Regions from separate parts of the Cytobacillus gottheilii genome, predicted to be linked through region 1. Evidence: predicted binding sites of a transcription regulator. Region 1 holds the regulator's gene; the other holds the start of a gene.
What was found. The regulator NrdR, encoded in region 1, represses ribonucleotide reductase genes. The targets are predictions, from matches to a motif close to AACACNATATATNGTGTT.
Positions count from the first base shown of each region.

Region 2: the regulator NrdR is predicted to act here: its motif matches at 3,874-3,891, upstream of J1899_RS11835 (anaerobic ribonucleoside triphosphate reductase).

Region 1 covers NZ_CP071709.1:3,371,381-3,387,818, reverse strand. The annotation lists gene J1899_RS16760 (response regulator transcription factor) at 1-248, shown strand, start outside; gene pnpS (two-component system histidine kinase PnpS) at 245-2,017, shown strand; gene hflK (FtsH protease activity modulator HflK) at 2,372-3,337, shown strand; gene hflC (protease modulator HflC) at 3,330-4,280, shown strand; gene polA (DNA polymerase I) at 4,407-7,043, shown strand; gene mutM (DNA-formamidopyrimidine glycosylase) at 7,077-7,907, shown strand; gene ytaF (sporulation membrane protein YtaF) at 8,189-8,830, shown strand; gene coaE (dephospho-CoA kinase) at 8,846-9,439, shown strand; gene J1899_RS16720 (glyceraldehyde-3-phosphate dehydrogenase) at 9,685-10,716, shown strand; gene J1899_RS16715 (hypothetical protein) at 10,742-10,936, opposite strand; gene speD (adenosylmethionine decarboxylase) at 11,206-11,586, shown strand; gene J1899_RS16705 (hypothetical protein) at 11,692-12,096, shown strand; gene nrdR (transcriptional regulator NrdR) at 12,175-12,633, shown strand; gene J1899_RS16695 (replication initiation and membrane attachment family protein) at 12,736-14,127, shown strand; gene dnaI (primosomal protein DnaI) at 14,130-15,059, shown strand; gene ytxC (putative sporulation protein YtxC) at 15,472-16,353, shown strand.
Region 2 covers NZ_CP071709.1:2,387,215-2,403,652, reverse strand. The annotation lists gene J1899_RS11850 (CoA-acylating methylmalonate-semialdehyde dehydrogenase) at 1-239, shown strand, start outside; gene J1899_RS11845 (enoyl-CoA hydratase/isomerase family protein) at 443-1,477, shown strand; gene nrdG (anaerobic ribonucleoside-triphosphate reductase activating protein) at 1,523-1,969, opposite strand; gene J1899_RS11835 (anaerobic ribonucleoside triphosphate reductase) at 1,966-3,840, opposite strand; gene J1899_RS11830 (GGDEF domain-containing protein) at 4,060-5,139, opposite strand; gene J1899_RS11825 (permease) at 5,386-6,399, shown strand; gene J1899_RS11820 (TIGR03943 family putative permease subunit) at 6,396-7,175, shown strand; gene J1899_RS11815 (CdaR family transcriptional regulator) at 7,279-8,337, opposite strand; gene dapA (4-hydroxy-tetrahydrodipicolinate synthase) at 8,778-9,677, shown strand; gene J1899_RS11805 (gluconate:H+ symporter) at 9,709-11,034, shown strand; gene garR (2-hydroxy-3-oxopropionate reductase) at 11,111-11,998, shown strand; gene gudD (glucarate dehydratase) at 12,068-13,417, shown strand; gene J1899_RS11790 (glycerate kinase family protein) at 13,515-14,675, shown strand; gene J1899_RS11785 (hypothetical protein) at 15,004-15,195, shown strand; gene J1899_RS11780 (hypothetical protein) at 15,812-16,111, shown strand; gene J1899_RS11775 (hypothetical protein) at 16,280-16,438, shown strand, end outside.

The DNA of each region.
Region 1 (16,438 bases):
AGCTTTTAGAATTAACACCAAAGGAATTTGAGCTTCTGCTTTATCTAGGCAGACATAAAGGCAGGGTATTAACAAGAGATCAGCTTTTAAGTGCAGTTTGGAACTATGATTTTGCAGGGGATACACGCATCGTCGATGTTCACATCAGCCATCTGCGAGAAAAGATTGAACATGATACGAAAAAGCCTGTTTATATTAAAACGATCCGCGGACTAGGATATAAACTGGAGGAACCTAAGAAAGAATGATTAATTTCAGATCGAGGCTTTTGTTTGCCCTTATTACCTTAATAATCGCTGTGTTAATTTTTCTGGGTATTTTATTAGGGCAGCTTTTTAAAACGAATTCTTTACAGTCTTTTGATGAACGCTTGCAAAATGAGAGTGATCTAGTAAAAAATTATGTCGATGACCAAGGCGGTGTCAACGGGCTTAACGACGGAAAAGTAAAAGAAATGGCTGATGCATTAAATGTCCAGATTACAATTGCTAATGTTAATGGAAGTATTGTACTTGAGAGCCATGACAAAAACAATGTAAGCAGGCATGAAGCCATTGTTGAGGAAATAACAAATGGAGTCTACAGCTCAGAAGATTTCCTGGAGATTCAAGGCGGTTTTGACCTGAATTATTATTGGCGTCCGATAGGTTCAAGTGAAGATCCTGATGGTTACATCATTTTAAGCACAGCAATCACACAAGTACAAGATGCCTACAGGCAAATCTGGTGGACATTGACCATTAGTCTTGGAGCGGCGCTCTTTGTCATTATTCTCCTTGTAACTCGTATTACGTCTAATTATACACAGCCGATCGAGTCAGCTACAAAAGTAGCAATTGAACTGGCAAAAGGGAATTATAGGGCTAGAACATATGAAGATCCTTTGAATGAGACAAGTATGTTAAGTAATTCTATCAATATTTTAGCTAGAAATCTGCAGGAAATGGTGAAATCTCAGGAGATTCAGCAAGATCGAATTGAGACATTAATCGAAAACATGGGCAGCGGTCTTGTTCTTATTGATAGCAAAGGCTATATCAATTTAATTAACAGATCATATAAAGAGATTTTCGAAGCAAAATCTTCTTTTTACTTACATAAGCTGTATTATGATGTGATGAATAATAATGAGTTAACATCCATGGTAGAAGAAGTATTTATGACCGAACATAAAGTGCGCAAACAGCTTATGATTCCTGTTGGGATTGAAAGAAAGCATTTTGATGTTTCTGGAGTGCCTATTATTGGTACGAATAATGTTTGGAAAGGCGTCTTGCTTGTCTTTCATGATATTACAGAGTTAAAGAAACTCGAGCAAATGAGGAAAGACTTTGTTGCAAATGTTTCACATGAACTGAAAACTCCTATTACATCTATCAAAGGGTTTTCAGAGACTTTGCTGGACGGTGCAATGGAAGATAAGCAGGCATTAACCGACTTCCTTAAAATCATTTTGCAGGAAAGCGATCGTTTGCAATCCCTTATTCAGGACCTGCTAGATTTATCAAAAATTGAGCAGCAGGGCTTTAGTTTGTCTAAAGAAATATTCGATATACAAGTGATGATGAAAGAAGTTTTGGCTATTATGCATGGGAAATTGGAAGAAAAGGATATCTCTCTTTTCTTTGAGAGGCAGGAAGCAGCCGTCTTAATGGAAGGAGATCCATCTAGGCTAAAACAGGTAATCATCAATTTATTATCAAATGCTATTTCCTATACGCCCCAAGGCGGAAGAGTTTCTTTGTCGGTATCAGAAGGGCCAAAAAAGGTACATGTTAAGGTTCAGGATACAGGTATTGGAATTGACCAAGAGGAAATTCCGCGGATTTTTGAACGTTTTTATCGAGTCGATAAAGCAAGAAGCAGAAATTCAGGCGGAACCGGATTAGGTCTGGCAATTGTAAAGCATATTGTGGAAGCTCATAAGGGGAAAATCTCTGTTACAAGTGATGTAGGTGAAGGCACAGCCTTTCATATTGAACTTCCAAAAGGAAAAATTGAAGACCATATTCAATAGATTTGGAAAAATAGATAAAAAATGAGGGGTTTACATTATATTTACAGTCTTTTTATTTTCTATTTACAATAGACCTTTATAATGATTAGGGAAACCCCTTCATCCAAGGTACCAAAGAAAGGAGAAAGCTTACCCCGCTTTCTCCTTTTCTTTTTGCCTTTTTTAAGATCTTTTCTTCATAGATGTTAAAAAACATATGAACTTCGTTGTTTTTAGTCATTCTCTGTCTTCTTGTCTTTCCTCCACTTTCCGAATATTCAATTGTATATTTATTGAATTGTAAATCTTATGAAACTTTTCTGTATTCAGCTCGTAATAAAGTTACAGACAAAGAAACAGGGAAGGGGAGTATAAATGGTTAGTTTAAAAAGAATTTATACATTATCGGGTTTGGCGATTGCAATTGTCGTTTTAGCCATTATTGCCTTTACTTCATGGTATACAGTCGATGAATCAGATCAAGCGGTTATTTTAACCTTTGGAGATGCCGAAGATACAATTACCGAACCTGGATTGCATTTTAAAATGCCTTGGCCAATTCAGAGCGTCGAAAAATTATCAAAAGAAACATTCAGTCTCCAGTTTGGTTATGAAGAGCAAGAAGGAGAGATAAAGGACTTTCCTGATGAAACGAAAATGATCACGGGGGATGAGAATATTGTATTAGCAGACCTTGTTGTTCAATGGAAAATTACTGATCCGGAAAAATTCCTTTTCAATGCTGAAGATCCAGAAGAAATTTTATATGATGGTACATCTTCATCACTTCGCAGTATTATCGGAAGCTCACAAATTGATGATGCTCTAACTTCAGGGAAAGCACAAATAGAAGCAGATGTTTGGGAGTTATTAACATCACTCGTTGAAAAATATGACATAGGCATTTCCATTTTAGCGGTTAAATTGCAGGATGTAGAGCTCCCTAATGCAGATGTCCGAAAAGCCTTTACCGATGTAACAGATGCACGTGAAACAATGAACACAAAGATCAATGAAGCAGAGAAATACAAGAATCAAAGAATGAATGAGGCACAAGGTGAGGTTTCAGCCATTAAATCCCGCGCACAAGGTGAGCAGGAGGCCAGACTTCAGGGTGCCCGTGGAGATGTTGCAGTCTTTAACAGTTTATATGAAGAATATAGAAACAGCCCTGAAATCACGAGGGAGCGGTTAATGCTCGAAACGATGGAGCAAGTATTGCCGGGTTCTGAAATCTATATCATGAATGATGATGGCAATACGATGAAGTATTTCCCAATCAGACCGTTAGAGAAAGAGCAGCAAAAGCCAGCAGCTGAAGGAAGTGAAAATAATGAGTGATCAAAACATAGTAAATATGAATGAACGCGGAGGCGGGGGAGGCAATCAGCTTAGAAACCGCAAATTTATTAAGTTTGGTATTTTTGCTGTTATTTTCATCGCAATTCTTATTATTTTGTTTATGAACCTCTTTATCGTCAAGGAGGGTGAATATAAAGTAGTCCGCCAGTTTGGAGAAGTTGTCCGCATTGAGAATTCACCAGGTCTTTCATATAAAATTCCGTTTATCCAAAGCGTAACAACATTGCCAAAATATCAAATGACATACGATGTATCTGAAGCGGAAATTAATACAAAAGATAAAAAGCGTATGATTATTGACAACTATGCAGTCTGGAAAATAGAAGACCCAATTAAAATGATTTCCAATGCAAGAACGCTTCAGGGTGCAGAAGCAAAAATGGAGGAATTTATTTATTCTGTTACGAGAACGCAGCTTGGGCAGCTTGATTATGACGAGATCATTAATGATGAAAAGTCTTCTAGGGGATCGATCAACACTGAGATTACAGAGATGGTAAATGAGCTTCTTGCAAAAGATAATTATGGTATTTCAGTGACTGATGTCCGCATTAAAAGAACAGATCTTCCGCCAGAGAACGAGCAATCCGTGTTTACAAGAATGATTTCTGAACGTGAATCAACTGCACAGGAGTATTTATCCAAAGGGGATGCTCAAAAAAATAAGATCATTGCCGAGACAGATCGGGATGTCACAAAAATGCTGGCAGCTGCAAAGGCTGAAGCTGAACAAATCCGGGCTGAAGGAGAAGCACAAGCAGCAAGAACCTATAATGAAGCTTTTTCAAAAGATCAAAGTTTCTATAGTTTATATCGAACATTAGAATCTTATAAAAAGACGATCAATGGCGAAACGGTTATTGTTCTGCCATCTGATTCACCATATGCACGCTTGTTGATGGGTTACACTGATACAGAATAAATAGAAACCATACACACAAACCGTTATTTTCCTTTCCTTATCATGACATGATAAAATAAAGGAAATAACGGTTTTTTTAGGCTTATAATACATGATGCCAGAAAAAAATACGGGAGGAAGAAAAGGATGACGAAAAATAAGCTTGTTCTCATTGACGGCAATAGCATCGCTTATCGTGCGTTTTTTGCACTGCCGCTCCTAAACAATGATAAAGGTGTACATACCAATGCTATATATGGCTTTACAATGATGCTGACAAGAATATTAGAGGATGAAAAACCTTCACATATTCTTGTCGCCTTTGATGCTGGAAAGACGACCTTTCGCCATCAGACATTCAGCGAATATAAAGGCGGAAGACAGAAAACGCCGCCAGAGCTGTCAGAACAGTTTCCATTTATAAGAGAACTGCTGGATCGCTATAGCATCTCCCGCTATGAATTAGAAAACTATGAAGCCGATGATATTATCGGTACCCTTTCACTTCAGGCGGAAAAGGAAGGCTTTGAAGTGAAAGTGATTTCTGGAGATAAAGATTTAACACAATTAAGCTCCGAAAACACAACCGTTGCGATAACGAAAAAAGGAATTACCGAAATTGAAGAGTATACACCCGCACATATTGAAGAAAAGTATGGGATTACAGCGGATAGAATTATTGATATGAAGGGACTAATGGGAGATAGTTCAGATAATATACCCGGTGTTCCAGGAGTCGGTGAAAAAACGGCGCTAAAACTTTTAAAAGAATTTGGAACTCTTGAAGACCTGCTGAAGTCGATCGATCAAGTAAGTGGTGCCAAGCTAAAAGAAAAGCTTGAACAACATAAGGACCAAGCGATCATGAGCAAACAGCTGGCCACCATTACTAGGGAAGCACCAGTTGAAGTATCTCTGCAGGATTTGCATTATAAAGGATATGAACTAGACCAAGTTAAAAGTTTATATAAGGAACTAGGCTTTAATTCCCTGCTGGACAAGCTTGGTGTTGCCGATGAGGATGCCGAGGAAGAAAGCTTAGCGGAAATTTCGTATACAATTGTCGAGAAAATTGAACAAGAGATGCTGACAGATCACAGTGCTTTTTATGTAGAGATACTAGAAGATAATTACCATTATGCTGATATCACAGGTTTTTCAATTGTAAATGAATCAGGAAGCTACTTTATCAGCAAGGAAGCTGCCTTGCAGTCTGAACTGTTTAAAAAGTGGGCGGAAGACCCTGATAAGAAGAAAACCGTTTATGATGCTAAGCGTTCGGAAGTATCACTTCGTCATCATGGCATCCACCTAAAGGGTGTTGACTTTGATCTGCTTTTAGCGACTTATATCATTGATCCATCTGAAACGATTGAAGATGTTGCATCAGTTGCCAAAAAGCACGGATATTCAGCTATTCAATCGGATGAAATTTTCTATGGGAAAGGCGCAAAGCGCAAAGTGCCGGAAACGGAACAATTGGCCGAGCATCTTGTGCGGAAAGCGTTAGTGCTGGATTCCTTAAAGAATCAGCTGATTGATGAGCTTGAAGAAAATAAGCAATCCGATCTTTTTTACAATCTGGAAATGCCCTTATCCCTTATTCTTGCTGACATGGAGTCATTTGGAATTCAGGTGGATTTGAACCGCCTAAAAGAAATGGGAAAAGAAATCATATTAAAGTTGGATGAGATTGAAAAAAACATCTTTGCCTTAGCCGGTGAAGCCTTTAATATCAATTCTCCAAAACAGCTTGGCGTTATTTTGTTTGATAAGCTTGGCCTGCCGGTAATTAAAAAGACAAAAACAGGATATTCTACGTCTGCAGATGTTCTTGAAAAACTGGAAGCAGATCATGAAATTATTCGTGAAATATTACATTATCGCCAGCTTGGCAAACTGCAGTCCACCTATATTGAAGGCTTATTAAAAGTTGTGAATAATGAATCTGAAAAGGTGCATACAAGATTTAATCAGGCGCTCACGCAAACAGGCAGGCTCAGTTCCACGGATCCTAACCTGCAAAATATCCCGATTCGTCTGGAGGAAGGCAGAAAAATTAGACAAGCCTTTATTCCTTCTGAGCAAGACTGGGTGATCTTTGCAGCTGATTATTCTCAAATTGAGCTAAGAGTGCTGGCTCATATTGCTGATGATGAGAAACTGATCTCTGCTTTTAGAGAAGATCTTGATATTCATACGAAAACAGCAATGGAAGTTTTTCATGTGGAAGCAGAAGATGTTACCTCTAATATGCGCCGCCATGCTAAAGCGGTTAACTTTGGCATCGTATACGGAATAAGTGATTACGGACTATCTCAAAGCCTCGGGATTACAAGAAAGGAAGCGGGTCAATTTATAGAACGCTATCTGGAAAGCTATCCTGGAGTAAAACAATATATGGAAGATATCGTTTATGATGCGAAGCAAAAAGGCTTCGTTACAACACTTCTGCAGCGACGAAGATATCTGCCTGAAATCACAAGCAGGAACTTTAATCTGCGCAGCTTTGCTGAGAGAACGGCTATGAATACACCAATTCAAGGCAGTGCAGCAGATATCATCAAAAAAGCAATGATTGACATGGCTGCCAGATTAGAAAAAGAAAATGCAAAATCTCGTCTTTTGCTTCAAGTACACGATGAATTGATTTTTGAAGCACCAAAAGATGAAATTGAATTGCTTTCTAAAATCGTTCCAGAGGTTATGGAAAACACGGTAGAACTAAAAGTGCCTTTGAAAGTGGACTTCTCCTTTGGTCCAACATGGTTTGATGCAAAATAATAAAAACTAAGCAAAAGATGCAGGTGATAAGAGATGCCAGAATTGCCAGAGGTTGAAACAGTTCGCAGAACACTGAAAGAGCTGATTATCGGAAAAGAAATTAAAGATGTTTCTGTATTTTGGCCAAAAATAATTAAGTTTCCAGAAGAGCTGTCTCAGTTCAAGGATGCGCTAATTGGTCAATCCTTTATTGACATAGGCAGAAGAGGGAAGTTTTTAATACTATATACAGAAGGTCTGGCACTGATTTCTCATCTGCGAATGGAAGGGAAATACGCATTAACGCAAAGCGATGAGCCAGTTGATAAACATACACATGTGATTTTTCATTTTACCGATGATACTGAGCTAAGGTATAAAGACGTCCGTAAATTTGGGACGATGCATTTATATAAAAAGGAGGAGGTTTTTCAATATCTTCCTCTTTCACAGCTTGGACCAGAGCCAATGACAGAGTCTTTTACACCTGATTTATTAGCCGCAAGATTTGCTAAAACAGCAAGGCATGTAAAAACGGTCTTGCTTGATCAAAAAACAGTGGTGGGCCTTGGGAACATTTATGTAGATGAAACGTTATTTCGAGCGAATATTCATCCTGAGAGAGTAGCCAATACATTAAATGAAGAAGAAATTGCTCGCATTCATACTGAAATAAACCGTACCCTAGAAGATGCAGTCGAGAAGGGCGGCAGCACCATCCGTTCATACATTAATTCACAAGGGCAAATCGGAATGTTCCAGCTCGATTTATTCGTGTATGGCAGAAAAGGCGAACCATGTAAAATATGCGGAACTGCCCTAGAAAGAATCATTACCGGCGGCAGAGGCACTGTTTTTTGCCCAACCTGCCAAAAAAGAGAATAGGCAAGGTGCATCTGCATTTCGTAGTGTCCAGCTTCAGCGCCTAGCCCCTCGAGGTCATAAGCCAATCCAGCCAAAGGTCAAAGAACGACCTTCTGTCTGGCTCGTCTTATGCTTGTCGGGGCTGAACAAGGCGCTTCCGCATTTCGTAGTGTCCAGCTGCAGGCGTTAGGGGCTCGAGGTCATTGTCGCCCCTGAACAAGCGCCTTCCGCATTTCTTATTAACACTGGATGGGCTTCTTCCATATACTATCCTAGCGATTGACAGGAAGGAGCTCTATCATATGTCGTATTCATTTACACTTCTATTGCTTGCGTTCGCGGTAAGCTTGGATAGTTTTAGTGTTGGCTTAACTTATGGATTAAGGAAAATGAAAATTCCTATAAAGTCTATCGTGATTATTGCTTGCTGTTCGGCGGTCACTCTTTTTATCGCGATGGGGCTTGGGCATATTATTGTTGAATTTTTGTCGCCTCATGCGGCTGACCAAATTGGCGGAATCATTCTCATTGCTCTTGGCTGCTGGGTACTATATCAGTTTTTCCGGCCGGAAAAAGAGAAGGATAAGGACTTGCTTCCTCATGAAAAAACCATTGTTAATTTTGAAATCAAATCACTTGGTCTTGTGGTTCATATTTTAAAGAAACCTATGTCAGCCGATTTTGATAAGTCAGGAACGATTGTGGGAATTGAAGCGATCCTGCTGGGGCTTGCTCTTTCACTTGATGCATTTGGAGCTGGAATTGGAGCGGCTCTGCTTGGATATTCACCTTACTTGCTTGCATTAGCGGTAGCTGTTATGAGTTCTCTCTTTGTTCTGTTTGGACTTAAAATCGGTGCAATATTTTCCAACAGCCTATTTATTCAGCGCTTTTCATTTTTGCCTGGTCTATTGCTGATTATTATAGGTGTTTGGAAAATATAGGAGAAAGGATTTAACATGTCACTTGTAATTGGATTAACTGGCGGAATAGCCAGTGGGAAAAGTACAGTTTCTTCCATGTTGAAACAAATGGGATTTACGGTGATCGATGCAGATATAGAAGCTCGTTTAGCAGTTGAAAAAGGGACAGAAGCTTATGAAGAAATTGTGCGTCATTTTGGTGAGGATATACTTAACGAAACAGAAGAAATTGACAGAGCGAAGTTAGGGTCCATTATTTTTCAAGAAGAAGAACAGCGTTTAAAGCTTAATAGCATTGTGCATCCAGCCGTACGCCAACAGATGCTGCAGAAAAAAGAGGCTGCGATTCAAAAAGGAGAATCACTGATTATCCTTGATATTCCTCTTCTTTTTGAAAGTAAGCTGGAATACCTGGCGGATCAGACTTTGTTAATTTATGTTGATGAACAGACGCAATTAGCACGTCTTATGGCAAGAAACAAGCTTACTGAAGATGAAGCAATAGCACGTATACGTTCACAATTGCCGCTGGCGGATAAAAAGAAGCTTGCGGATGACATCATTTACAACAATGGAACCATTGAAGAGACTCAACATCAATTACTCTCATTATTGAAAAAGTGGGAATAACGAATCGTCACTGACACCAAATAATTTTAGTTTACATCTTACGTACCTTGCATATCGTCATGCAAGGTTTTTTTGTTTGAAAAATGGAAGAGAGAAAGAAATCGGTCTTATATGCATATGAATGTAAATGATATTCCTTAAATGTGTTATTTAATATATCGCATTTAGTTTGATATATGTTATACTAATTGAAGATTAGCAAATTAATAAGTATAACATTAATTTGAAAGGGGTCATCACATCATATGACGGCGAGAATAGCGATTAATGGATTTGGCAGAATTGGGAGAATGGTTTTTAGAAAGGCGATCCTTGATCATAATCTTGAAATTGCAGCGATCAATGCTAGTTATCCTGCTGAAACGTTAGCACATTTACTTAAATACGATACGAATCACGGAACCTTTGAGGGAACTATCCAAACAGAGGAAAATGCTTTAATTGTTAATGGCAAAAGAATAATATTATTAAACAGCAGAGATCCCCTGCAGCTTCCTTGGAATGAACTTGCGATCGACATAGTCATTGAAGCGACAGGTAAATTTAATTCTCGTGATAAGGCAAGTCTTCATCTTGATGCTGGCGCCAAGAAGGTCATTTTAACAGCACCTGGGAAGAATGAGGATGTAACAATTGTGATGGGTGTAAATGAAAGCGTATTAAATATTGAAGAGCATGATATTATTTCAAATGCTTCTTGTACAACAAATTGCCTTGCTCCGGTAGTAAAGGTGCTTGATCAGCGTTTTGGCATTATTAATGGTTTAATGACAACTGTTCATGCTTATACAAATGATCAGAAAAATATTGATAATCCACATAAGGACCTACGTCGTGCACGTGCTTGCGGACAATCAATCATCCCAACCTCTACAGGCGCTGCGAAAGCACTATCTTTAGTGCTGCCGCAATTAGAAGGAAGAATACACGGCATGGCTCTAAGAGTGCCAACTCCAAACGTGTCACTTGTTGACCTTGTAGTGGATCTGCAAAAGGAAGTGACGATTGATGAAATCAACGCAGCATTCGCACAGGCTGCAGACAATGAGTTACAGGGTATTCTTGCAATTACAGATGAACCCTTAGTTTCAGTTGATTTTAATACAAATGAACATTCGGCGATTATTGATAGCTTGTCGACAATGGTAATAGGTGAAAATAAAGTAAAAGTGCTGGCCTGGTACGACAACGAATGGGGCTATTCCTGCCGAGTTGTAGATCTGGCAAAACACGTGGCCATGCAGCTTGTTGAGATAGAGAACATCAAGGTAAGTTAATCATGTAAAAAGAAAGACGAAGATCCTATTCTGTTTCATGCAGAGTGGGATTTTTTTTGCGATTTAGAATGAAATAAGCTGCGTCTCCTTCCGTAAATACCTTTTTATAATCCATGGAACTTCCAGTAACCATACTAGCAGACATCATCAGGCGCAATGAGTTCATTTTTACTTTGGTGTATATCTCTGCTTGGTCGGGCAATAGTAAGAATTGATTCACTTTGTCATTTCCAGGCGGATGTTATAAATGCGAATGGAAGCTGAAAAAGTGTGTCTGTTTCCCTGAAAATTTGCAAATAAAATATTTAATCCTTTTGTTGCAAAAAAATAATAAACAAAGTATACTAATCATCGTGAACTTCTAAAGTAATGGCGGTTGATCACTACTTAAAGGGTTAGGACCTCTCCGGACTAACTTTCCCCCGTGGTAGTAGTACGTCAATATGAACTTAGAATTTCATTTTATTAACGTAAAGGGGGAAATTGAATATGGAAACAATGGGTCGTCACGTAATCTCTGAACTATGGGGATGCGATTTTGAAAAGTTAAATGATATGGAGTATATTGAACAGACGTTTGTAAATGCTGCATTAAAGTCAGGTGCTGAAATTCGTGAGGTGGCATTTCATAAATTTGCTCCACAAGGTGTGAGCGGAGTTGTTATTATCTCTGAGTCACATTTAACGATTCATAGCTTTCCTGAGCATGGCTATGCAAGCATTGATGTTTATACTTGCGGAGATCTTGATCCTAACATTGCTGCTGAGCATATTGCAGAGTCGCTGGGTGCTAGTGCTAGCGAAAACATTGAACTGCCTCGTGGAATGGGTCCTGTTCAAGTGAAGCAATCAAAAGCAAATGTACTTTAATTTAAACAACGAATGAAATCTCAGGAGTGCATAAGATGCACTCCTTTTAATTTTCTCCAAAAAAATAGTACAATAGAGATATATGTACATCATGGAGGAAATAAAATGCCGATTTTACGTCCAATAATGGGCAGATTTGAGAAGCAGTGTGAAACAAATGATCATCACTTGGATCCAAGTCTGCAAACGAGATATTATAAAAAAAATTCATCTGAATTATTTCAATTGCTGGAACAATTACTGCGCAGGAAACAAAATTTGAGAATCATCAGCTCTTCAAGAGAGCATGGAGAAATAGCGGCAGAGCTAAATGGCGTAAAAAAGTGTTTTGCTGTGATTACCGTTACAGGACTTATGCCGTTAGAAACAGCAGTTGATATTACTATTTCAACTGAACAGTCGTCACCGCTAGGCATTTATCCAACGCTAAAAAAAGAACTGCTGTCTTTATATGATGCTATAAACAATGAATTTGAATTTATTGGAGCAGGAAGGTACGGAAACAAGTGACAAGTGCTTGTACTGACAACTTCTTTTTTATAAGATAAGCTTAAGGAAAAAATTGATCGTTAATCGGGAGTTGATTGTATGAAATGTCCTTCATGCCACAATAATAATACCCGTGTGCTCGACTCCAGGCCGGTGGATGACGGAAGATCCATCCGAAGAAGACGGGAATGTGAGCAATGCCACTATCGCTTTACGACATTTGAAAAAGTGGAAGAAATACCGCTTGTTGTCGTAAAAAAGGAAGGCACGAGAGAAGAGTTCAGCCGGGAGAAAATACTGCGCGGATTGATTAAGGCTTGTGAGAAACGGCCTGTTGCACTTAAGGAGCTCGAAGCGATTACTGCAGAGGTAGAAGCAGAGCTGCGCAGCAACGGCGTGTCAGAGATCAAAAGTGACGAGGTTGGAGAAATGGTGATGGACAGGCTCGCCAAGGTGGACGATGTCGCCTATGTTCGTTTTGCCTCAGTCTATAGACAATTTAAAGACATTAATGTTTTTATCGATGAATTAAAGGAATTAATTAAAAAAGAGCAATAGAGTGTCAGAGCCTAAGAGTGTATGGTAGAATCTCTGGCTCTTTTTTTGCAAGTTAAGGCTATAAAAAGGATTTTCTCTATAATGAAGTGAGGTTGAATACAATTGGCCCAGCATTGGACAGAACTGATACCGATTGATCGATATGCCGTGGCCGCTGGCGGACTGCTGCATGAATACGACAGAAAAATTATGACACTCTTATACCAGCCGCTGATTGGTTCCACCTGTCTAAGTCTTTATATGACGCTATGGGCAGAAGTGGAGGAAAATCGAATCTGGTCGGAGTCAAGCACCCATCATTACCTGATGACAACAATGGGTCTGGGGCTGAAAGAAATATACGAGGCAAGGGCAAAGCTTGAAGGCATGGGATTATTAAAGGTTTTTATAAAAAAAGAGGACGACATACGCTCTTTCATATACGAACTGCAGCCGCCCTTATCGCCACAGCAATTCTTTCTAGATGGCATGCTGAATATATACTTATTTAAAAAAGTCGGGAAAACTCAATATGCACGCTTAAAGCGGTTCTTTTCCGATAAAGCGGTACATTCGCAGGAAGGGTACACAGAGGCAACAAAGTCGTTCCAAGATGTTTATATGTCAGGCCATCAAGGGTTAACACAATATGAGGAGCATGATTTGCAGGAAGATGCGGTCTTTATGGGAAGAGATGAATCAGACGGCATTCAGATTAGCATAGATACATTTGACTTTGATCTCCTCATGGCTGGACTAAATGAATCGCTGGTACCCAAAAATGCCTTAACGAAAAAAGTTAAACTAGCCATTAGTAATCTAGCTTTTTTATATGATATAGATGTATTGCAGATGAAAAATGTTATGATAAGTGCGCTTACCGAAAATAATGATATCAATATTGAAGAATTGCGAAAGTCTGCGAGAGATTGGTATCAATTTCAGCACAATGACCAGCTGCCGTCCTTACTGGACCGTACACAGCCAGCAGCACAACGTACAGCACAATCAGCACCAGCATCCAAAGAGGATGAGCTCATATTATACTTAGAAACGACTTCTCCGAGACAATTATTGAAGGATCTGTCTGGAGGAGCCGAGCCCTCCAAAGGCGACTTGAAAATAATTGAGGACGTTCTTTTTCAGCAAAAACTGCTGCCGGCTGTTGTGAATGTGCTTATACAATATGTTATGTTAAAAACAGATATGAAGCTTACGAAGTCATATGTGGAGAAGATTGCCAGCCATTGGGCCCGCAAGCAAGTAAAAAGGGCAAAAGATGCGATGGAGCTGGCGAAAAACGAACATAGACAATATTTAGAATGGGCTGGGGGAAATAAGACGAGCAAAAGAACGTCGAAAAAACAGCCAATTCGCTCTGAACTTTTGCCTGATTGGTTTGATAACGATGGCGGGGATGTAAAAACCGCGAATGAAGGTCAGGATGAAGAAATGGAAAAGAAAAAGAAAAAAATGCAGGAAGCTTTAAAGAAACTGCATTCGGGTGGTGAGTAAAAATGGAGAACATTAATGATACATTAAAGAGGCTCACTGGCAACCAGGACTTTAAAAAAAGATATGAACAGCAGCGGGCAGATACACTAAATCATCCAGATATAAAGGCTTTTCTAATTGAGCATCAGCATGAATTAACGGAAGATATGGTGAACAGAAGTCTTATTAAGCTTTATGAGTATTCGAAGCTTAGTAAAGAATGCAACAAATGTCCAAATCTTGAAGGATGCATTAACTTTATGCAAGGCTATCATCCTGAGCTAGTCATCACAAGAGGCCTGATAGATATTAAGTATGATAAATGCCCGCGTAAAGTGATTCACGATGAAAAGCGCAAAAACGAAAGCTTAATAAAAAGCTTGTATGTGCCAAAGGATATATTGCATGCGAAATTTAAAGATTTGCATGATGACGTATATCGAGCTGATGCAGTAGACAAAGCTGTTACTTTTATAACAAATTATAGTAAAAACCCTTCTCAAAAGGGCCTTTATTTTTACGGACAATTTGGTGTAGGAAAATCATACTTGTTAGGTGCAATAGCAAACGCGCTCGCAAATCAAGGGGTCTCTTCGATGATCGTATACGTTCCAGAATTATTCAGGGAAATGAAGAGCTCTATAGGTGATTCAACATTAAATGATAAAATGGAAGCTATTAAACGGGCTAACGTTCTTATGTTTGATGATATTGGTGCCGAAACGATGTCAAGCTGGACAAGGGATGAAGTTCTTGGACCACTGCTTCAATTCCGTATGCTTGAGAACCTGCCGACATTTTTCACTTCAAACTTTGATTTAAAAGAACTTGAACATCATTTATCCTATACACAGCGCGGTGAAGAAGAACGGATGAAGGCGCGCCGCATTATGGAACGGATTAAATTTTTATCTGAGCCTGTTTTGGTTGAAGGTCCGAATAGAAGAAGATGATATTTTTGGACTGCCTGTTTAGAACAGGCGGTTTTTTTTGTTTTTTGAAGTTTGGCGGATAAATCCGTATTTTTGGCAGATAAAAAATTTAAACGGCGGATAAATCAAAATAACGGTGGATATCACGGCTGTCTCAATGAGAATAGCACAGCTTTTTTCTTCTTTTTCATCAGTAAAAAAGATATTTTATTCAAAGTCTCACAAATACAGCAAAAATCTGCTTGATTTTAACTTGAACGGCTTTTTTTTCCTCAAAATCCATCTATCAATAATTAGTTGAATCTGCTAATCACATTTCTGCTTCTAATTTAGACATGTCCCCCATATACATTAAAGGAAACCTTGCACCTGTTTAGTTATTCACTATGCAGGGGAAGCGAAAGGTAGAGATTTCTTTTAAGGGGGGATTTGGTTGATCGAAATCATTTTCCGAAGTAAGAAGGATGCATTACGTTTACATACACTGCTTCAAAATTTGCTGACCGCTTCAGGCTGTACTGATCAAATTCACCTTCGATATGAAGATCACCATATAGGTAAGCTGCAATTTTTTCATGAAGCTGAAATTTCGATACACTTGCTGAAAGATGCTTTTTATGAGTTTGTCATAGAAAGCAAGATGGAGGACTGGTTTCGCACTATTTTAATAGATCAATATTATTATCACGATGAGGAAGAACAGCATCAGATTATAGAGATAGCTCAATCTATTATTGAAGGCAATCGAGAGGACCTTTCTTCTTTTGTCCCTGACCGCAATGTGAAGGAAAGTGTCAGAAAAGATATTCACCAGATGATACAGCCAGACATCAACTTCTCCTTTGACTCTTTTGTGAAATTTAGAATGCGCTCATTTATGGATCAGCTGGTCAAGTATATCGAAATTTCAATTGATGAATACAAAATGGAGCAGGAATACCAAATGTTTGTGCAAATGCTGCGTGAGTTCCTCGCAAAACGCCAGGCAAAGTTCGAAGAGATTCATGTGCTGATGAATAAAGGGGTCTTTTTTTATGATGAAAGCCTGATTGAGATTCGAAATACCGAGCTGCGGGCCCTTATAGACAGGAAGCTTCTCTTTCATCATCCTGTTTATGTCGACTCGGCAACGATTGCACCGCTCTTATCCATCGCACCGCAGACAGTTTATTTGTATTGTGATGATGAGGAACTTCCTTTAGTACGGACAATCTCGAATATTTTTGAAGAACGGGTGACAATTAAACCGGTTTCTGCTTTCCAAACCTGTAAGGACATGCAGGAATTAAGCGGACAAAAACGTGAAATTAATTAGGAAGACACAACCTGCAGTTTTGTTTAGAAAAATTTACTGAGGATGCCCTTGATTTTTTTGCTGTAAAAAAGCTATAATACGTACA
Region 2 (16,438 bases), 980 kb from region 1:
ATCAATCAAAGTTTGCAAATGGTGCAGTTATTTATACTTCAAGCGGAAAAAGTGCACAAATCTTCCGCAACTCTATTGATGCCGGCATGATCGGTGTTAACGTCAATGTACCAGCACCTATGGCCTTTTTCTCATTTGCGGGCAACAAGGCATCTTTTTACGGAGATTTAGGTACAAATGGCAAGGATGGAGTACAGTTTTATACGAGAAAAAAAGTGGTTACAGAGCGCTGGTTTTAATAGCATTCTAATTGAACCTGTAAATAATCATAAATTCCCCTGGATTTCTTTCAGGGGAATTTATTGCTAAGACTTATGGTTAATAAAATATGAACATATGGTTTCGAAGAGAGTCAACGGTTATGAACCATGTTAAGATGAAACCAGACTGAACATCCATAGAACAATGAAAACACGTAAAGCATTATATGAGGAGGATTCAAATGACAGATGTTGTAATTGCGGAAGTGAAGGAAAATGGCGTAGCAACTTTAACACTCAACCGTCCTAAAGCCATTAATTCGCTTTCCTATGAAATGATATCAATCATCAGTGAGAAATTAACGAAGTGGCAATCTGATGATTCAATTAAAGTAATTATCATGAAAGGGGAAGGAGCGAAAGGTTTTTGTGCGGGAGGAGATATTAAGACTCTATATGAAGCACAATCAAGTGAAATCGCTTTTGAACGTGCATGCCACTTTTTTGAATTGGAGTATATGCTTGATCTCTTTATCTATGAATTTGAAAAACCGATTATAGCGATATTAGACGGCATTGTGATGGGCGGCGGTGTCGGGCTTTCCAGCGGGGCGTCACATCGTATTGTGACGGAACGGACAAAATGGGCTATGCCAGAGATGAATATTGGCTTTTTTCCAGACGTAGCTGCCGCCTATTTTCTAAATAAAGCTCCAGGTCAGATCGGGGCATACCTTGCTTTGACAGGCTCAACAATTAATGCAGCTGATGTATTATATATACATGCAGGTGAAGAGTATATAACCAGTGAAGATATTCCTCTATTTTTACAGGATATTGAAGCATTTGAATGGGAGGAAGCATCTCAAGTTGGAGAGATGATCAAGAATTACAGCACGAAACCTGCAGAAAGAAGTCTTTTGAAAGAAATGGAAGAAGAGATTAATTCTCATTTCCGCTATGACACTGTTGAAGAGATCATATCTTCATTAGAAAAAGCTTCTAGTGAATTTGCGGCAGAAACGTTAAAGATACTAACGTCGAAGTCACCTGTATCGTTAAAGGTGAGCTTAAAGCAATTAAGAGATGGCAAAGTAAAAACAGTCCGGGAATGTTTTGAAACAGATTATGTACTGGCATTAAACTTTTTAAAGCATCGTGATTTTTATGAAGGAATCCGTTCGGTATTGATTGATAAGGATCGTAATCCTCAATATCAGTATAAGAAGCTGGAAGATGTTTCAGAGCAATTCGTTAAGAGTTTCTTTACCCTATAGATAAATAATAAAGTGGCGTCCAAATGGAACGCCACTATCCTTTTATTATGCTAAGTAATGGATCGTTTGGTTTGCACTCCCTCTAAATGGAAGTGTGGAGTCTTTCTGTCCGATAATAAATCGGCCATCGACCAATACATCACAATAGGACAATAATTCCTGCTGGTCGCTGCTTCCTTTTTCCTGAATCTCAGCAAGTGTATAGCCAGTATATGCCCAAATATGCTTACCAAGACTTTTAAGTGTTTTCGCTACAAGCTTAACTTCTTTAGCCTGAAAAAAAGGATCACCACCGCTTAATGTGATATCTGTTAACGGATTCATTGCTTCCTGGACAACTTCTTCAACATTCATATCTGTTCCGTTTTGCATATGCCAGCTGCTGGGATTATGACAGCCAGGGCATTGATGGGGACATCCAGCAAAGAAAATGACGGTCCGCAGCCCTTCACCATCCACGACTGAATCATGCAAAATATTCATCACCTTCATTTGTTTGCCCCGTGCTTCACTCGATCTCGTTCTTCTTCCATTTTTGCACTATTCCACTTGCTCATATCACCAACTAAATAACCAGTTATCCTGCGAATACGATGAAAGTCACCCTCATCAGTGCTTTTACAGCTCGGACATTCTTCATCAATTAACCCATTATATCCGCAGACTTTGCAATGATCCACTGGATGATTAATGCTGCCATAACCGATATGATGTTCTGCCATTGCTTTCACAAGCCTATCTAAAGCAGTTACATTTCGCCTTACGTCACCATCAAGCTCAATATAAGAAATATGGCCAGCATTGCACAGTTCATGGAAGGGACCTTCTAACCTAATTTTATCGATTGCCCTGATAGAATAATGAACGGGAATATGAAAGGAATTGGTGTAATAGGCCCGGTCGGTTATATCTTTTATCTCGCCAAATAGAAGCTGATCCTGCTTTACAAATTTGCCGCTTAGCCCTTCAGCAGGTGTGGCAATTAAACTATAATTTATATCGTATCTTTCGGCTGCATCATCCATTTTATTTCGCAAAAATTGAATAATTTCATAGCCAAGTTTCCAGCTTTCCTCGTCTTCACCATGATGATTTCCTGTTAAAGCTTTCAAACATTCTGCCAACCCGATAAAACCGAGCGATAAAGTGCCTTGTTTCAATATATCTTCCAATGTGTCATCTGGCTTTAATTGTTCGCCTCCAAGCCAAACACCTTGAGAATAGAGGAAGGTAAAATCCCTTGCCTGTTTTTTGGCCTGAAATAAATAACGATCGTAGAGCTGACGGATGATTATTTCACTATATTTGTTTAATAAGTGATAAAACTCAGCAATGCTGCTGGAAGTGAGAGCAAGCTTGACTAGATTGACACTCGTAAAAGATAAGTTTCCTCTGCCGACACTGTTTTCCTCACCATGCCGATTGCTCATGACTCTCGTTCTGCAGCCCATATAGGAAACTTCCGATTCAGGAGTTCCGTTATAATGGGCAAGATTGAACGGTGAATCAATAAAAGAAAAATTAGGGAATAAACGTTTTGCAGTTGTTTCTAAAGCCAATTGATATAAATCATAATTAGGATCAGCAGCAAAGTAATTAACGCCTTTTTTCATTTTAAACACTTGAATAGGGAAGATAGGTGTTTCGCCTTTTCCAAGGCCTGCCTGGGTGGCAAGCAGCAGATTTTTGATTAGCAATCGTCCTTCTTTTGATGTGTCTGTTCCATAATTAATTGAAGTAAAAGGAGTCTGACCGCCCCCGCGGCTATGCATGCTATTTAAATTATGTATAAATGCTTCACACGCTTGATAAGTTGCCCGCTCCGTTTCAGCCCATGCCTGCTTGCTCTTTTCTTCATTTGTCCATTGCAGCGGATAGCTGTTTAAGCGTTTAAGTATTTTTAAATAGGTTCTTTTGACAAAAGGAGCCAGATCGAAATCAACGGCAGGAACGGACTGACCGCCATGCTGCATATTCTGATTGGATTGGAAAACGATCGTGGCCAGTGCCATGGCACTCGTAATATCACTGGGTGTTCTCATAAAGCCATGGCCAGTATGAAAGCCAGTTTGCAAGAGCTTGCCGAGCGGTATTTGTGCACAGGTTGTTGTGCCGGTCGCATAATAATCAAGGTCGTGAGGGTAAATAAAGTTATCCTTCATTGCCTGTTTAGCTTCATCACTTAAAAGCTCTGTTTTTGTATAAAATTTAGATGCTTCGCTGGCAAACTTATTCATCATTCCACATGGACTTCGGCCATCCATGTTTGCATTTTCTTGTATTAAATCTTGTTTTTTAGTAGTAACAATATCCTCAAAAGAAAGAGCCAATTGTTCATATTGTTCAAATGGGTCGGAATTCATCAAAATCGATTGTTTCAATTTCTTTACTCCTCCAATACTATATATGCTTTGGTTGTGTTTATTTGAATCTATATATAGTAATATACCGTTTAATTCTAGCTGTGAATCGGTAAAGGTTAGAACATTTTGTGACAATTACTATTTTTGGAGGAGAATATTTCAAGAATAAATTAAACAAAAAGATCCCTTATATTAAGGAATCTTAATAGAATCATTGCTTTATGATGCCACACATACTCTGTTACGGCCCAAGTGTTTGGCTAGGTAAAGTGCAGAGTCCGCATCATCAATTAACATAGCTGGGTTTTCAGTTGTTTCTCTATAGCTCGCTACACCGACTGAAACAGTAATACAAATAGACTTGCCAGTGCTTAATAGAAAGGCATCCTTTTCTACGCTGTCTCGAATGCGTTCTGCAATTTCAACAGCTCTGGCAGCAGGGCAATCCAAAAGTAAAACGGTAAATTCCTCTCCGCCATTTCTGCTGACGATATCAAAATTTCTGGTCGCTTTCTGAAGCCTTGCCCCAAGTTCAATTAAAACGATGTCGCCTTCTTTATGTCCATATGTATCGTTAATTTTCTTGAAATAATCTATATCTATATAAAGAAGAGAAAGCTGCTGATCACTATTTTTAACATCATGCACAAATCTATTGAACTCTTCATCAAACTTACGAACATTGTTTAAACCTGTAAGACTATCTGTTAAAGAATCATTCTTATACTTTGCAAACAGAGCTTGGCTTTCACGGATATATCGTATTAGATAAAACGTTAAAAAAGTGGAGATATATGAAATCAGCCAATATAAAGTAAGTACTTCCATTATAATAGCTGGATCTTCACTTAGATAAACAAAAAAGATTGAAAAAATGATGTTGTTAAATGTGTAGATGGAAAAAATTCTAATTTTAGCGGAAAATTTTACTCTTGAAAAAAAGATGGCAAACAAGGTGCCAGTCACACTAATAAACAATGCATACAAAGATATAATTTCGGCTGATAGAATGAACCGGAATATAATGGTCATTGCCATGGATATCAGCGCTGGAAATGCTCCTCCGTAAAAAGCAAGCAGCAGTGTCGGTATAAAACGTAAGTCTACGAGTAAATCACCAATATTGATGCTGAACAGCATTAATACAATACTAACAAAACCGCCGCAGATACCTGCAATTAGTTTCGTTTTCGCAGATGAATGCAATTGAAGCGGCTTTTTCATGATTACTTGAGAATATAGAAAAAGCAATGTGCCCAGTAAAGCTAAATTAGCTATAAATTCTTTTATGATCATCATAGGTATCACCCAGAGTAACATACCACATTCACAACTGAAAAAATACGGGTCTAAGCAATCTTCAAATAATTACTAGAAAGATTTCCTTTTAGCACCAAATGAGCCTTTTTCTTTTATATGAAAGCGAACAGATTAAAAAGCAAAAGAACTAAAATCCAAATCTATCATTTTGTGAATGAAACTCAAATAGATTACATAGAGTAATAGTAAATCATTCGAAGTAATTACGATTTAGGAGAGATATTAATGAGTGTAATCTCTAATATGCGGAGTTTATTAGTAACAATCCTACTATTTTTTATGTTGTCTCTATTCTTTTTTGGAGATCTTGAGGGCTTTTTCTTTCATGGGGATATTCTTGAAGGGGAGTTTAAATCAATCTTCGTCATTTTTATGGGAATCTTCCTGGAGGCTATTCCATTTCTTTTGATCGGAGTTATTTTTTCTTCAATTATTCACGAGTATACTTCCGAAGACTATATCAAAAGATGGATACCTAAGCACCCTGTAATGGCTGTAATCACTGCTATTATAGTTGCTGCTATTACACCAGTATGTGAATGTGCCATAATCCCTGTTGTCCGCAGGCTTATACAGAAAGGGGTTCCGCTTCATGCTGGAATGGCTATTTTAACAGCTGCTCCTATTCTTAATTTCGTTGTATTTGGTTCCACTTTTTTTGCATTTCAAAACGATCCTGCCATTTATATCGGCAGAATGGCATTATGTATTGCGGTCTCATTAACGGTTGCCCTCATCATATATGTATTTTTCTCAGGTTCAAACATTTTGCGTAAGCATACAAACGATTTCACCGCACCAGCGCACCATCATCATAATTATTCAAGATTCAACTCTATGGTGAACCATAGTATTGATGAGTTTTTCTTAGTGGGTAAATACTTCATTTTTGGCGGGCTCTTGGCTAGTGCTGCACAAGTCTATCTTAACCGTGGTTCTTTAATAGAAGCAAGCTCAGATCCAGTCATTGGAACAGCACTAATGATGGGACTGGCGTACTTGTTATCTCTGTGCTCTGAAGCTGATGCTTTTGTTGCGGCAGCGTTTCAGCATGTCGTGCCTCAGCATTCTATACTTGCTTTTCTCGTCTTCGGACCTATGCTTGATTTAAAAAATACTCTCGTGATGCTTGCTAGTTTTAAAACGAAATTTGTTCTCTTTTTTATTTTAATTGTAACTGTGGTTGTCTTTTTATTGTGTATGCTGGCAGGTGTATTTTTAAAGGAGGGGCTGGTATGAATTCTGAAGTACGTTTGGCTGTTTCTTTTCGGATGCAGTTACAGGGGATTATATTAATATCCATAAGTCTTGTTATATTCAAGTTGTATCTAACTGGGAACATGGCTTTTATTATGGCACCAAAGATGATGACGTTTGTCCTTTTTGCCTTTATTGTCTTACTGTTATTAGGAATGTATCGGCTTTTTCGTTCAAATAAAGAAGAAATGGCAGACTGTTATTGCTTGTCCGTTGACTCTCATAAAAGTTCATGGAAGGAGTATCCAGTATATGGTGTGTTTTTGGCATCTATTATTCTTTCTTTTGTAACAGAAGACTTTCAATTAAACGCAGCTTCACTTGCAAACAGGGGAATCATCAGCTCTGTTTCACCAGACTTTGCTAATGAGGTGCTTCTGAGTGAAATTTACAATGAAGAGACAAAACGGATTACCGTAAATGATGATAACTACTTTAAAGTGATGCAAGCAATGAACTCAGAATTGGATCAACTAATAGGAGTTAGCATTCAGATTCAAGGATTTATTTATCGGGAAAGTGAATTTAACGACGATGAAGCGGTCATTGCCAGGCAGTCTATGACATGCTGTGTGGCTGACTCCAGTGTATATGGATATATGCTGGAAGGGGAAGTGCAGAAACTGCCGACAGGGGAGTGGTACGATCTTGAAGGGACCATTCAGAAGAGAAGTATGGACGGGAATATGATGCCGGTCATCAGTATATCATCGATTAATAAAATAGAAAGGCCTCAGGAAGTATTTTTATATGAATGATTCTAGGAATAATGTTTCCTTATAAAGATGTACCTCTTGAAGCGTTTATAACAAACCGCTTTTATTTCAGCTGTAAAATTGAGAGAGAAAAACAAAAAGGTATCTAATCGCTGGTATTACCCGAATCTGACAGAAATTTATATAAAATATACCCAGTAAAAAGCTCAAATAATTCGATGAAATGTTTTGGATTTTTCTCGGTCAGTGTTTCAATCTTCTGCAGACGATAGCTTAGACTATTTCTGTGGATATGAAGGTCTGCTGCAATTTCATTCATGTCGCCGTTATGCTTTACATAACTCAGCAGGGTCTCGATCAGTTCTTTGCCTTTTGTGCTATTGTTCATTTTCTCAATAATCGTAACGATATGATGGAGGTCACCATCTCGATTTGTGAGGTAATCAATAAATTGAACTTCGTTATAATAACAGTAGATTATTGACAATCCCATTTTATCGGCAATTTCAATCGCCCGCTGAGCCTCTTGAATTGATTTCGCTAAATGAGTATATGAACCTCCTATCCCAACTAGTGTTCCCTTAGCTAAATTGCTGGCTTCTAATCTTCTGATAAAGTCGCTATTTTCCGGCACAATGTATAAAACCATATGCTGATTATATCTGAGAGAATACTCTTGATCTGTTAAAGTCATTTCTCTTACTTGTTTCCTTTTAACAATAATCGCCATTCTCGGGATATTAAGAACAATGCCAAAGGTTTCCGCATTGCTGGTAAATGATTCATCGTAATCATCCTGACGAAAGACCCATTGATATAAAAATTCCTCTTTCATCTGTTCTTTAATTCTTCTTTCATAAAATAGAAACTCCTGGTTGATCAGCAGCTCAGCCGTAACTCGAACAAGTTCAGCAAAAGAACCGACGATTTTATGATCTCCGCTTATTCCAATAACCCCAATGATTCTATTTCTAAAATATATCGGGATATTGACACCAGGTTTACTGGAGTGATCTGTTTTATAAATTGTAATCATCCTGCTTTGTTCAATAGAGTTAATGGCTCCTTCATGATAGGTATTTATTCTTTCCTTTTCACCGCTTCCGATTATTAATCCTTCTTCATTCATAATGTTCACATTATATGGAATAACCGTCATAACTTTATCTGATATTTTTTGAGCTAGCACATTATCAATTCGCATACAAACATCTCCTTGTACAAATATATGTGAATTTGCCTAAATATCCTGTCCGGTTAGGAATAGAAGGTGGAACTTCATATATTTAGTATAATGTAAATTTTGTAAGCGGCTTCCTTCCGAATGGCTTCAAATCAATAAGTTCGTTAATTCGTAATAATATGGTCACCTGTTTGAAGTTGACAAAATACAAGAGAATATATACATCTGTAATTTTTAGGCAAATGCATAAAAAACACCGAAAAAATTCAGACGATTACCTAAAGAAGTTTAATTAGTAATCGTTTACAATGAACTTGTGAAATATTTCTCAAAGGTTGTAAGGAACTTGAACAATATCTAGATAATGTAAGAAAAGCTCAGCAACAATGAGAAGCAGCCATCTGCAATTCTCAAAATTCAACAACATTAGACCTATCCAATTCCAAAAAGGGGGAACTAACATGTTCGAAGCAAAAGGAGTACTGCCAGCACTTGTTACACCGCTAGATAAAAACGGAAATATTATGGAGGATTCTCTAAAGAAAGTAATTGATTATACAATCCAAGAAGGAGTCCATGGACTATTTGTTCTAGGCAGCAGCGGTGAGATTTACGGTCTTACAAAAGAACAAAAACGCAGAGTCTTAGAGCTCACAGTGGAACACACAGCCGGAAGAGTACCGATTTATTGCGGAGCAAGTGAAATTACAACAAGAGATTGTATTGATACTGCTCAAATGGCAAAAGACGTAGGCGGCGTAGCTGCTTTGTCCGTTTTAACACCTTACTTTATGACACCAAATCAGCAGGAACTAACTGCTCACTTTGCTGCAATTGCTAAATCAACTGACTTGCCAGTAATCCTATATGGGAATGAAGGACGCACACAAGTGAAGATTGACGTGAACACTTGTGCAGAGCTGAGCAAGATTGACAATATCGTCGGAATAAAGGACAGCAGCGGAGATATGACAAAAATGATTGAGTATTTAAGAGTAACGGATCGAGATTCTTTCTCAGTTTTAGCAGGGCGCGACACACTGATCTACGCTGGATTATGTCATGGTGCAACCGGTGCAATCGCCAGTACAGCGAATATAGCTCCAAGATTGGTTGCCGACATTTACAATGCTTTTATTGAAAAGGATTATAAGAAGTCATTGGAATTACAATTTAAACTTTCTCCATTGCGCTTAGCAGTAGATAAAGCTACATTCCCGGTTGTTTTAAAAGAAGGGTTAAGAATGGTTGGCATCGATGTAGGCTATGCCTTTGCACCAGCAGCAGAAATGAGTCCTGAGAGCAAGCTGATTTTAGAAAACGTTTTAAAAGATTTAGAGCTATATAACTCTTTTAACTAACAAACAAACCTAGAAAGGTAGGGAATTAGCCATGCCATTACTCTATGCGGCACTTGGTGTTGTTTTAATCCTTATTTTGATGATTCCTTTAAAAATGAATGGATTTATCGCTTTACTGTTAGCAGCTATATTAGTTGGTTTACTGCAGGGAATGGATTTGAATCACATACTCGAATCAATGACTCATGGGATCGGCGGTCAAATTGATGAATTGATTTTGATTCTAGGTTTTGGAGCTATGCTTGGTAACGTTATGGCGGATGCTGGAGCAGCTCAGAAAATTGCCAATACTTTGATCGATAAAATGGGCGTGAAACGAGTACAAATCGCTATGCTCATTGCAGCTTATATTTTAGGAATCACCATGTTCTTCGAAGTAGCTTTCGTACTGCTGATTCCTTTGGTCTTCACAATTGCAAGGCAAACGAAATTAAACCTGCTCTGGGTTGCGCTGCCAACAGTTGTGGGACTATCTACAACGCACAGCTTCCTGCCGCCGCATCCAGGTCCAGCAGCTGTAGCAGGCGTTTTTGGAGCCAGTCAAGGAGTCACACTGCTTTATGGATTAATGATTGCCATCCCAGTTGGAACAGCTATTGCCCTACTTTGGCCTAGACTTCCATTCGTTAGAAGCATGAATCCGAGCATACCTGAAGGGTTAGTTACAACAAAGATGTTTACCGAAGAAGAAATGCCAGGCTTTTTTGCAAGTGTCTCAGCGACTTTAATCCCTGTATTCTTGATGGCAATATTGGCTATTGCTGAAATTTTCTTACCGGAAGGAAACACTTTTAGACACTATATGGAATTCTTTGGATCAGCACCTATCGCATTATTGCTGGCATTGCTTCTATCATTCTATCTATTAGGACCTAAAATCGGCAGAAGCTTAAAAGATGTTATGAATTCATGTTCCAATGCTATTAAACCGATGGGGATGATCATTCTTGTAATCGGTTCAGGCGGAGCATTTAAAGAAATATTAGTAGAAAGCGGTGTATCTGATTATATCCAGCAGATCACCAGCGGCTGGGATATATCACCGATTATCCTCGCTTGGCTAATCGCAGTCATCTTACGGATAGCATTAGGGTCAGCAACTGTAGCTGTTATGACAGCATCAGGTATCGTGCTGCCAATCGCTCAGGCGTCTGGCATTAGCATGGAATTAATGGTTCTTGCAGTAACAAGCGGAAGCGTAGCCTTCTCACATGTAAATGATCCAGGATTCTGGATGTATAAGGAGTACCTAAACTTATCATTAGTAGACGCCTTGAAATCAAGAACAACCTATACAACAGCTCTTGCCATCCTAGGTTTGATTGGCGTACTAATCTTAAATCTATTTGTTGGATAACATTAAATCGTTTTAAGGAGTTAGGAATAGCTCTTTAAATATAAATCTTTTAAAAAATAGTAGGAGTGATTGAACAATGAAAAAAGTAGGATTCATCGGACTAGGAATTATGGGAAAACCTATGAGTAAAAACTTAATAAAAGCTGGTTATCAGCTAGTTGTAAGTGACTTTAATAAAGATGCAGTAAAAGAATTAGAATCACTAGGTGCTGAATCAGCGTCCACTCCGAAAGAAATTGCTGAAAAAGTAGATGTAGTCATTACGATGCTTCCAAATTCTCCAAACGTGAAACAAGTTGCTTTAGGAGAAAACGGCTTAATAGAAGGTGCTCGTGATGGTCTGATCTTTGTCGATATGAGCTCAATTTCTCCGAAAGCTTCTCAGGAAATAAATAAAGAACTAGTTGAAAAAGGGGTGCAAATGCTGGACGCACCAGTTAGCGGCGGAGAGCCAAAAGCAATTGATGGAACGATTTCCGTTATGGTTGGCGGTAATAAAGAAGTTTTTGAAGATGTTAAAGAAATATTAGAAGCAATGGCTGGATCTGTTGTACATGTTGGCGAAGTTGGAGCAGGAAATGTGACAAAGCTTGCAAACCAAGTGATTGTTGCTTTAAACATTGCAGCTGTATCAGAAGCATTCGTTTTAGCTCACAAAGCCGGTGTAAATCCTGAAGCAGTGTATCAGGCGATCCGCGGCGGATTAGCAGGCAGCACAGTATTGGATGCAAAAGCGCCAATGATGCTGGACCGCAACTTTAACCCAGGATTCCGCATCAATCTGCATATTAAAGACTTAACAAATGCAATGGAAACAAGCCATGAATATGGTTCTCCAGCGCCACTAACAGCAGCAGTGCTTGAAATGATGTATACATTAAAACAAGATGGATTCGAAATGGAAGACCATAGCAGTCTATTAAAATACTATGAAAAATTGGCTAACACTGAAGTAAGCAAATAATACATCTAAATATGGGCAGGGAGATGAAAGTTTCCCTGCACCCTAATAAATCAAATTGGAGCGGTGAACATGAATACATTAAAAGAAACTGCATTAACACCTGTCGTAACAGCAATGGAAGTGTATCCTGTAGCTGGCCGAGATAGTATGCTGTTCAATCTAAGCGGTGCACACGGTGCCTATTTTACAAGAAATATAGTAATATTAAAGGATAGCAATGGTAATACCGGTGTTGGAGAAGTACCTGGGGGCAAAAGCATCACAACAACATTAGAAGACGCCAAGAAATTTGTAATTGGAGCTTCTATTGGAAACTATAATAAAATTTTAAATGATGTCAGAAAAGAATTCGCAAATCGTGATTCAGGCGGACGCGGCTTGCAAACATTTGATCTTCGGATCACCATTCACGCTGTTACAGCCATTGAAGCTGCTTTATTAGATCTTTTAGGAAAACACTTAAATGTACCTGCTGCAGCACTTTTAGGTGAAGGCCAGCAGCGTGATAAAGTAAAAACATTAGGATATTTATTCTATATTGGAGACCGTAATAGAACTGATTTACCTTATTACAGCAATGAAAATGCTGAAAACGAATGGTACCGTATTCGCCATGAAGAAGCATTAACACCAGAAGCAATCGTAAAACTAGCTGAAGCGTCTCAGGAATTATATGGCTTCAAGGATTTCAAGCTTAAAGGCGGGGTACTTGAAGGAAAAGAAGAAATTAAAGCAATTAAAGCATTAAAAGAGCGCTTCCCTGATGCAAGAATTACACTGGATCCAAATGGAGCATGGTCATTAAAAGAAGCAGTTTCATTATGTAAGGATATGCACGGAATATTAGCATATGCTGAAGATCCATGTGGTGCTGAAAATGGTTATTCCGGAAGAGAAGTTATGGCTGAATTCAAAAGACAAACAGGTCTTCCAACAGCAACGAATATGATCGCAACAGACTGGAGACAAATGGGTCATACGATCTCCCTTCAGTCAGTGGATATTCCACTTGCAGATCCGCATTTCTGGACCATGCAGGGTTCTGTACGTGTAGCGCAAATGTGCCATGAGTGGGGATTAACATGGGGTTCACACTCAAACAATCACTTTGATATCTCCTTAGCAATGTTCACACAAGCTGCAGCAGCTGCTCCTGGTGAAATAACTGCTATTGATACACACTGGATCTGGCAAGAAGGAATTGAGCGCTTAACAATGGATCCATACAAAATTGAAGATGGCTATTTAACAATTCCGGATAAACCAGGCCTAGGTGTTGAAATAGATATGGACCAAATTCTAAAAGCAAATGAACTTTATCATAACATGGGATTAAATTCCCGTGACGATTCAGTCGGAATGCAATTCTATATCCCTAATTGGAAATTTGACAATAAGCGCCCTTGCCTTGTGCGCTAGTATATGAAGATGGATGGCTTAGGTCATCCTTCTTCCATTTAAGCAAATAAAAAAATGATAGAAACAGGAACGATTTCTATGTAAAGGAACGATGATTATGAAGTTTGTAATAGCGCCTGACTCATTCAAAGAAAGTATGTCGGCGAAAAAAGCTGCTACTGCGATTGAATCAGGAATACACGCAATTTTTCCTGACGCAGTATGTACAATTGTTCCTATGGCTGATGGAGGAGAAGGGACGGTTGAGTCACTAACATCGATGTCAGATGGAGATATCGTGAAAGTTGAAGTGGTAGGTCCATTAGGTGAAGCGGTAACAGCTGAATATGGAATCATTGACCATGGTGAAATTGCCGTGATCGAGATGGCAAGTGCGAGTGGAATAGAATTAATTTCATCGCAAGAGCGAGATCCTTTAATTACAACAACATATGGAACAGGACAGCTGATCAAGCATGCCCTTGACTCAGGAGTAAAGAGAATTTTAATAGGAATTGGCGGCAGTGCAACAAACGATGCGGGTGCAGGAATGCTGCAGGCATTAGGTGTTTCTTTTAAAGATCAAAATGGCAAAGAGCTGCCATACGGCGGCGGTGCACTTGACCTATTAGCTGAAATTGATATCAGTGGATTAGACAGCAGAATAAAAGAAGTTCAGATTGATGTGGCTTGTGATGTAAGCAATCCGTTAATTGGATCTAATGGGGCATCTGCTATTTTTGGACCTCAAAAAGGAGCAACACCAGAAACAGTTGAAATTCTAGACCGAAACCTTGCTCATTTTGCAGAGCTAGTGAAAAGGGAACTTAATCTGGATATTGCTCATATGGAAGGAGCAGGTGCAGCAGGTGGCCTAGGTGGTGGACTATTAGCTTTTTTAAATGCCAGATTAAAAAAAGGCATTGAACTCGTTATAGAATATACGGGGTTAGAAGAGCATATAAAAGACGCAGACTATGTCTTTACTGGTGAAGGAAGTATTGATTCTCAAACCATATTCGGGAAAACACCATATGGAGTCGCAACTATTGCAAAAAAATATAATATTCCAGTCTTTGCTGTAGCAGGTAAAATTGGTGAAGGGGTGGAACCTCTTTATGATACAGGATTTACTTCCATTTTTGGTATATTAAAAGGTGCGGTTCAATTAGAAGAAGCTTTAAAAGAAGGAGAAAAGAATCTGACTTTTACAGTAGAAAACATCTGTCGTTTAATAAATAAACTTCAGGCAGAAACGAACGAAACAATCATTGGCTAACCAAAGCCAAGGCGACAAGGTAGCCTTATATAATATATGTAACATGAATATCTAAAATAAAAAGTGTAAAAGCCTAAGCTAAAATTAGGCTTTTTTATTTTGTTATCAATCTTTAACTCTAACACTTCAGCTTGAAATTCCCCTTGAAATGATAAGATTCTTCAATAAACACATTAAATACATGAGAATTTCTGCAGGCTGCTTACGCCAGATAAGCAAAAAGTCAAAGAGATTTTCAGCATCCAACTCTTTAAAGAACCTGAGATTCCATGAAAGGGAATACAAATCGCTCAGAGTAAATGGTATAGTAATTATAAAGAGGTGGGATATGGAATTTTTAATTGCAATTGTTATTTTAATATTAGTTCTTTCATTAATTGGAACCTTAATTTTAACAAGAAAAAGTGATGAGAATTATCGTCAATCAACTAAAAGGAATACAGCCAATCTGACGATCATTTATGCAGTTGTAATAGTCGTATCATTGATTGCTTTAGGCGTATATATTAGGTTTTATTAAGAGAACTTTTAAATTAGATATAAATAAAAAGCACCATTTACCTAAACTCCAGGTAATGGTGTTTTAAGTTAATTACAGTAGTGATATTCACGAAGAATACTAATAAGATTTAATATGTTCATATGGCAAATTTATAAACAAATTGGCTCTTTTATAAATTAAAAACGCTACAATTTAATTAATTATTTTATACATATTGACTAAAGTTGATTTTTAACAAAAGTGAATGTTGCTTAGAAAAAAAGCTTGATAAAATTTTTAAAAAAGGATTGTTATTTAGCCCCGTTCCACCATAACTTAGAAAAGCTTTGCTGCAGAACATGGCAGCAAAGCTTTTCATAATAAATTATTCTTTTGCGTACTCACAATTGACACATATATTAGTTATTTCTAATATAAGAGTTGAGAATATGCAAGGTTAAAGACAAAGCAAAAACAGTTTCTCAGATTGTAAGTGATTTTTGCTGCGGTCAATCCAGCTTTTCTCATTATATTGCGAGTTTATAGTGGGGCAGACAGGAGGGGAAATTCATAATGTTCCTTATGAACAGAGATATTATGGCCTTAGCAAATTCTTATAAGTAAACGATACTAATAGCTTTGAAGGGAATAGATAATGAAAATTATAAGGATAATCAGTATTATTTTAGTTTTAGCAATTGTAATCTTATTTTATATTCCGTTTACCTTTAATCCTCCTGGTGATACAAGAATGATTATCGATCATAATACGGGTACATATATTGCACCGCCGTGTTTTGAAGAATCAGGTGCTACGAACTATCTTGAAGAAACAACGTATAAGGAACTACACGATAAAAGCTACAGTTCAAGTTCAGCATGTACAGATGAATTACTGGCAGCAGAAAAAATGACTTTTATTGAATTTTTGACAAGCTCTAAATGGAGTTGGTGAAAATTTCTATAGAAGAAATAAATTAATAATTCATGGAATAAAGTCACTTAACATGCAGATCCGTTAGAATTAGCAAGCATTCATGGAATGCATTAATCTAATATAACGGAAAATAAGTATGCAGAATAAACAAAGCTGCTGAACGTCAAAGGGACGGCAGCTTGTTTTATGATGAGTGACCCAATAGTAGTTAAACTAGAAAGCCTTAGAAATAAGGTTTTTTTCATTCTTTGGAAAAATGACAGAAAAATTACTAAAAATGGTGGAACCGCTTTTAAGCTTACAATAAAAGAGGTAAAGGACCTAATGCGCAAAAAGAAAATGAAA